Regions from separate parts of the Listeria aquatica genome, predicted to be linked through region 2. Evidence: predicted binding sites of a transcription regulator. Region 2 holds the regulator's gene; the other holds the start of a gene.
What was found. The regulator NrdR, encoded in region 2, represses ribonucleotide reductase genes. The targets are predictions, from matches to a motif close to AACACNATATATNGTGTT.
Positions count from the first base shown of each region.

Region 1 (3,428 bases), on a different contig from region 2:
CCAGCAGAACTGACGCTTGGCCACAATGTTTCGAGCAAGCTTGAAGTGGATCAGGTGATGCAAGAAGTGGAAAGTGCTGGTGGCACAATCGTTAAGTCTCCTCACGACACGTTTTGGGGAGGCTACTCAGGCTATTTTCAAGATCCGGATGGGCATTTGTGGGAAGTGGTTTGGAATCCAGAACTATCCGTTTAAAATTAAGACTAATCATAGAGCCAAAGAGATCTCTTTATTAAAAAAAGAATCTCTTTGGCTCTTTCGCTTTAATTTGAAAAAAAGTGCTCGATTTCATAAGAAACTTGAGGTTGTAATTCATCCTTTTGAATTTTATGCTGTAAATCCATTAACCATTCGACTTCAATTGTAAGATGCTTGATTGCATTTTGAATGATAAGTGACGTAATACTTTCACTAGGATTTTCATTAGATTGCTCGGCTTGTTCGATACTTCTTGTCAACTCTTTTTTAACCTTTTGACAGCGTGTATCTAATAGCTGCAACAACTTTTCTTTTTTGGCGTAATTGAAAAATAAAAGGGCTGGATAGATCACTTTATAGGAAAGAACATCTTTTTTAAAAACTTTTTCTAGTTCTTTTTCGATTTGCGCCCGTCCCGTTTCTGTAATTGCGTAGATCGTTTTGGTTGGGGTCTTCTCGTTTTCAACCACTTCAGAAACTTTTACAAATCCTCCTTTTTCAAGTGATTCAAATGCATAATATATTTTTGCGTCACTGATTTGAAATAAATAGTCCCATTTATAATGTTTTAAAAAGCGTTTAATATCATATGGGTGTACTTTATGATGGTCTAAAACGCCTAAAATGACAAGTTTTAATGACATACTGAATCCCCCATCTTCGAATTTTTACTTTTACTATATCATTGTTTTTAAGCGAATTCGAACAATAAGAAAAGTATATACTTTTTGACAACGATTTCAAGAAAACATATAATAAATAACATAGAAGGCAAGAGGAAAGGGTGTCACTTATGAGTAATTTGAAATGGGCTATCGTTGGACCGGGCGGAATCGCTCACCAATTTGCAGAAGCTATGGCAAAGGAAGGCCGCGAGGTGTATGCGGTTGGGGCTAGAAATAAAGAAAAAGGCGAAGCTTTCGCTAAGGAATATGGCATTGGGATTGTGTATGATGATTTTGATGCGCTTTTTGCAGATGACAAAATTGATGCGGTTTATATCTCGACTCCGCATTCGAATCACTATGAGTTTATGATGAAAGCTGTACAAAATGGTAAGCATATTTTGGTGGAGAAGGCGATTACGGTGAGTTCCCGTGAACTCGAGGATGTTCTCCGCGTTTCTCGCGAAAAAAAGGTTGTGGTTATGGAAGCTATGACCATTTTCCACATGCCGCTTTATGCGAAGCTGAAGGAAATCGCGGCGGAAAAAGAGCTTGGCGCATTGAAAATGATTCAAGTATCCTTTGGAAGTGCGAAGCCGAATGATCCAAGTAATCGCTTTTTCAGTATGGATCTTGCGGGTGGTGCACTGCTTGATATTGGGACTTACGCGCTTTCGTTTGCACGTTATTTCTTAAGTGAAAAGCCCACTGAGGTGCTTTCAACGATGAAAAGATACGAGACGGGTGTTGATGAGCAGTCTGGCATTTTACTTCGAAACGAAAAGGACGAGATGGCGGTTGTAAGCTTGACTTTCCGAGCAAAAATGCCAAAACGTGGGATCGTTGCTTATGAAAATGGTTATTTAACGGTAGAGGATTTTCCTCGTGCAGACCGGGCAACAGTAACGTTTACAAATGGCGAATCAGAGGAGATCACAGCAGGGGATACGGCTTCAGCTCTGCAATACGAAATTCGCGATATGGAAAAAAGTATTGAAAAAGGAGAGAATGCGCTTAGCGGGTTAACGGAAGATGTCGTTGAAATCATGACGAAAGTTCGTTCCGATTGGGGAATTGAATTTCCTTTTGAAAAATAAAATAGCTGTCACAGACCGGTTGCCAAAGTTTGTTTTGGTAATCGGTTTTTTTGATTTTGTTCTTGCTTTTTTTGAAGCAAGGGACGAAAGAAGCTTTTTTCAAAATAGTTTCTAGGAACGAAAGACCTAATTTTGTGAATGTGCACACTATCACTTTTCAACGAACGATATATTGTGCTATATTTAATGAGTAGATACCATATATAGAAAATGGGGGAGTCAATGATGTATAGCGAACAGTTAACAGATCAACAAGTTATTAAACGAGACGGTCGGAAAGTAACCTTTGATCTGATTAAAATCCGCAATGCTGTGGAAGCATCGATGAAAAGCATCCAAGTAGAAGATGATATCTTTTTGGAAAATGTTATCGTTTCGATTGTGAATGCTTTACCAAACGAAACAGAGCTTACGATTGATGAGATTCAAGAAACTGTGGAAAATGTTTTGATGAAATCAAGCTATCCTAGTGTTGCAAGAAGCTACATAGAATACCGCCATGACCGTGATGCGAAACGTGCCAATTTGACGGATATGACAAAAAGTGTGCAAAAATTGCTTGAAAAAGATGAAACGGTTGTAAATGAAAATGCGAATAAAGACGCAACGGTTTTCAATACACAACGTGATTTAACTGCTGGTGCCGTGGCAAAGAGTTATGCGCTTAAATATATGCTCCCAAAACACGTTGCGAATGCCCATTTAAAAGGAGATATTCATTTTCACGACCTTGACTATAGTCCGTATCATGCGATGACGAATTGTTGTTTGATTGATATTCGAGGCATGCTTCAAAATGGATTTACAATTGGGAACGCCAATGTGGAAAGTCCAAAATCGATTCAAACGGCAACAGCTCAAATCGCTCAAATCATTGCAAATGTGGCAAGCTCGCAATACGGCGGCTGTTCGGTCGACCGGATTGATGAAATTCTTTCTGATTATGCCAAGTTGAACTACGCGAAGCACGAAAAAGAAGCGCAAGACTGGGTTGTTCCAGAAAAGCAACAAGAATATGTAGAAAGCAGAACGAAAAAAGACATTTATGATGCGATGCAAAGTTTAGAGTATGAGATTAATACGCTTTATACAAGTAACGGGCAAACTCCTTTTGTGACACTTGGATTCGGACTTGGCGAGGACTGGTTTGCACGTGAAATCCAAAAAGCTATCCTGAATGTGCGGATTGGCGGAGTAGGAAAAGATAAGCATACGGCTATTTTTCCAAAACTAGTCTTCTCGTTAAAACGTGGAACGAATTTAGAAAAACAGGATCCGAACTACGATATTAAACAATTAGCGCTTGCTTGTTCAGCAAAGCGGATGTATCCAGATGTGCTGAGCTATGATACGCTCACTCGGTTGACAGGTGATTTTAAAGTGCCGATGGGCTGCCGCTCGTTTTTACCAGCTTGGAAAGATGAAGCAACTGGGGAAAATGTCAATGCGGGAAGAAATAATTTGGGCG
Region 1 is NZ_JAARRM010000002.1:405,590-409,017, reverse strand. Features, by position in the region: gene HB912_RS07895 (VOC family protein) at 1-195, shown strand, start outside; gene HB912_RS07890 (PadR family transcriptional regulator) at 264-842, opposite strand; gene HB912_RS07885 (Gfo/Idh/MocA family protein) at 992-1,960, shown strand; gene nrdD (anaerobic ribonucleoside-triphosphate reductase) at 2,186-3,428, shown strand, end outside.
Region 1: the regulator NrdR is predicted to act here: its motif matches at 2,122-2,139, upstream of nrdD (anaerobic ribonucleoside-triphosphate reductase).

Region 2 (3,428 bases):
TTACCAGAAGTCGAAAATGTACGAAAAACGTTAAATGAACTTGTGATTGGAAAGAAAATTGATCGTGTGACGGTTCGTGTTCCTAAAATGATCGTGAATGGAGATCCAGATGAATTTAAATTGGCTCTCGTTGGTGAGGAGTTCGAAGCTGTACGACGGCGCGGGAAGTTTTTGATTTTTGATTTAACGAACTGCTCGTTGCTTGCCCATTTGCGAATGGAAGGGAAATTCCGTTTGAACGAGGATACTGATGAGGTGACAAAGCATACACATATTCGTTTTCATTTTACGGATCACACTGAACTGAGATTTTTAGATGTTCGTAAATTTGGGACGATGGAATGGATTCAAAAGCACGGGGAAGCCGATACAAAATCCATTTTAAAACTTGGACCGGAACCTTTTCCTGGAAGTTTTGAGCTCGCCCCTTTTCGTTCTCGCTTAAAGAAATCGTCGCGCGCCATTAAAACAATTTTAGTTGACCAAAAGTTAGTTGCTGGCATCGGAAATATTTACGCAGACGAGATTTGCTACCGGGCAAAGGTTTTACCCACTCGAGCGGCGAATTCGCTTTCTAAGCTTGAAGTAAGCCGGATTTATGAAGCGACAATGGCGATTATGGAGGAAGCTGTTATACTTGGTGGTTCCACAATTCGAACTTATGTGAACTCGCAAGGGGAGCTCGGGCGTTTTCAAGAAAAATTAGTTGTTTATGGTCATGAAGGTGAACCATGTCCTACTTGTGGAACTTTGATCGAAAAAATTAAGTTGAACGGGCGGGGCACACATTTTTGTCCGCATTGTCAAAAATAGAGGTGGGAAAATGGAATTCACACTGGGACTTACTGGGAGCATTGCTACCGGAAAATCAACGGTTAGTAAGATGTTGCAAGATGAAAAGATTCCCGTCATTGACGCTGATCTAGTGGCGAGAAAAGTAGTGGAAAAAGGCACGGTTGGACTTAAAAAAATTGTTTCTACTTTTGGAGATGAGGTGCTTTCGAAGGGGGCATTAAATCGAGCGAAGCTAGGTGAAATCATTTTTCATGATAGCCAAAAACGGGAGCAACTGAACAAAATTGTTCATCCACTTGTACGAAAAGAGATGCTTCAAGAGCGTGATCGCTTGTTTAAAAGTGGTGAAACATTTGTTGTTTTAGATATTCCGCTGCTTTATGAAAGTCAATTAACGGATCTTGTTGATCAAGTGCTTGTTGTCATGACAACAGAAGAAGTAGAGCTTACGCGGTTAATGGCGCGAAATGGGCTTTCAAGGGAAGAGGCACTTGCAAGAATTGCCACCCAAATGCCGATTAGCGATAAGGCTAAGCTCGCAGACTTTGTCATTGATAATAGCGGGACATTAAAAGAAACGAGCGAGCAGGTGAATGAACTTTTACACCAGCTTAAAAGGCATGGTATAATAGAGCGAAATGATGGGAGTGAATGAAATTTGAAATGTCCTTCTTGTAAATATAATGGAACTCGAGTTGTGGATTCACGCCCGGCAGATGATGGGAACTCGATTAGAAGACGACGCGAGTGCGAAAAATGTGGCTTTCGGTTTACGACTTTTGAAAAGGTGGAAGAAAGTCCGCTGATTGTTGTGAAAAAAGATGGCGCACGCGAGGAATTTGCACGAGAAAAAGTTCGTCGCGGCTTGATCCGTGCTTGTGAGAAACGCCCTGTAAGTATTGAACAATTGGAAGATATTGTTTCTGAGGTGGAGCGCGAACTTCGTGCGTTAGGTGAAAGTGAAATTGATTCCGATTTAATTGGTGAAAAAGTGATGGATAAACTTGCTAAGTTAGATGAGGTTGCTTATGTGCGCTTTGCCTCCGTTTATCGTCAATTTAAAGATATTAATGTTTTTGTCGATGAACTGAAGGAGTTAATGGACAAAAATAATAAAGGGTGAGAAGCACTTGACTGAATTTTGGATGGAATTACGACCTGTCGATGGGTACAAGGTGAAGGCAGATGGCATTATAACAGAATTTAACCGCAAAGTACTACTTAAGCTGTATCAACCACTCATGGGTGCTCATGCTTTGTCTCTTTATTTTTCCCTTCTTGAAGAAGTGGAAGAAAATAAGCTTTGGAGCAAAGCAAAGCCTCATTCCCAGTTGCTTACGACGCTTGGGATTTCCCTTCAAGCTTTTTTTGAAGCACGTCTTAAGCTTGAAGGACTTGGTCTTGTTCGTTCCTACAAAAAAGCAGAATTGGATGATCAAACTTTTGTTTATGAACTTTTAGCGCCTCTCACTCCGAGACAATTTTTTGAAGATGGACTATTAAATATCTATTTATTTAGTCAAGTGGGGAATAAGCGCTATCAAGAATTGCAACAATTGTTTATTGATCAGAAGTTCGATCGGACTGAGTACAGCGAAGTAACGAGAAACTTTCAAGATGTGTTTGAACCGTTTCGTTTCGGTAACGAAACGCCTGAAATTCCTTCTGAAACTGAATTTATGGAAGAGAAAACACCAAGCAAAATTAAACTCGACTCAAAAGAATTTGATTGGGGTTACTTTTATCAATTGCTTTCTCCAAATATGCTGAGTCGTGATCAAATTACGGAATCTGTTATGGATACGATTTTGAAGATGCATGCGATTTATCAAGTGGACGAAAAAGAAATGCCTTCTTTCTTATATCGAGCACTTGATGCACGTGGAACTATTCAACTTGAACAACTTCGAAAAATCATTCGGGAAAGTTATCAACTAAAACATCACGACTTACCTAAACTCGTAACTAGATCAAAAGAAGAAGTGGCGGCGAAAGAGGCACAGTCAAAACCAGAAGTGAATGATGAAGAGGCGCTTCAAGTTTATTTAGAAAGTGTCACACCTTTCCAACTTTTGATCGATATTGCAGATGGTGCTGAACCTGCTGAAACAGACTTACGTGTAATCGAAGAAGTGATGACGAAGCAAAACTTACCAAAACCGGTAATGAATGTATTAATTGAATATGTTTTGCTGCGATTAGATGGTAAAATTTCGCGAAATTATATGATGACGATTGCGGCACACTGGAAACGAAAAAATGTAAAGACGGCGAAAGAAGCGATGGAGCTGGCGCTAGCTGAACATGAAAAATACAAACGACTGCAAGAGGAACCTGAAGAAAAAAGAAGGTACAACCGGGCGTCGCAGTTTTCCAGTAAAAAACGAACGGAAGTATTGCCAGATTGGTTTGATAAAGAAGAGACTGAGCCAGCTAGAAGTGAGCTATCGAATCGAGAAAAAGAAGCGCTTGAGGACCAAGTGAAACGAATAAAAAAACAACTAAAAAGGTAGGTGAACGAAGGTGGATAAAATTGAACGAACGCTTGGACAGCTTTTTAGCGGACGAGATTTTGAAAAAGAATATAATACGCTAAAGGAAAAGGTGCTTCAGTACGAGCCTATCCGGGCGTT
Region 2 is NZ_JAARRM010000001.1:914,366-917,793, reverse strand. Features, by position in the region: gene mutM (DNA-formamidopyrimidine glycosylase) at 1-813, shown strand, start outside; gene coaE (dephospho-CoA kinase) at 824-1,450, shown strand; gene nrdR (transcriptional regulator NrdR) at 1,454-1,918, shown strand; gene HB912_RS04525 (replication initiation and membrane attachment family protein) at 1,926-3,308, shown strand; gene dnaI (primosomal protein DnaI) at 3,319-3,428, shown strand, end outside.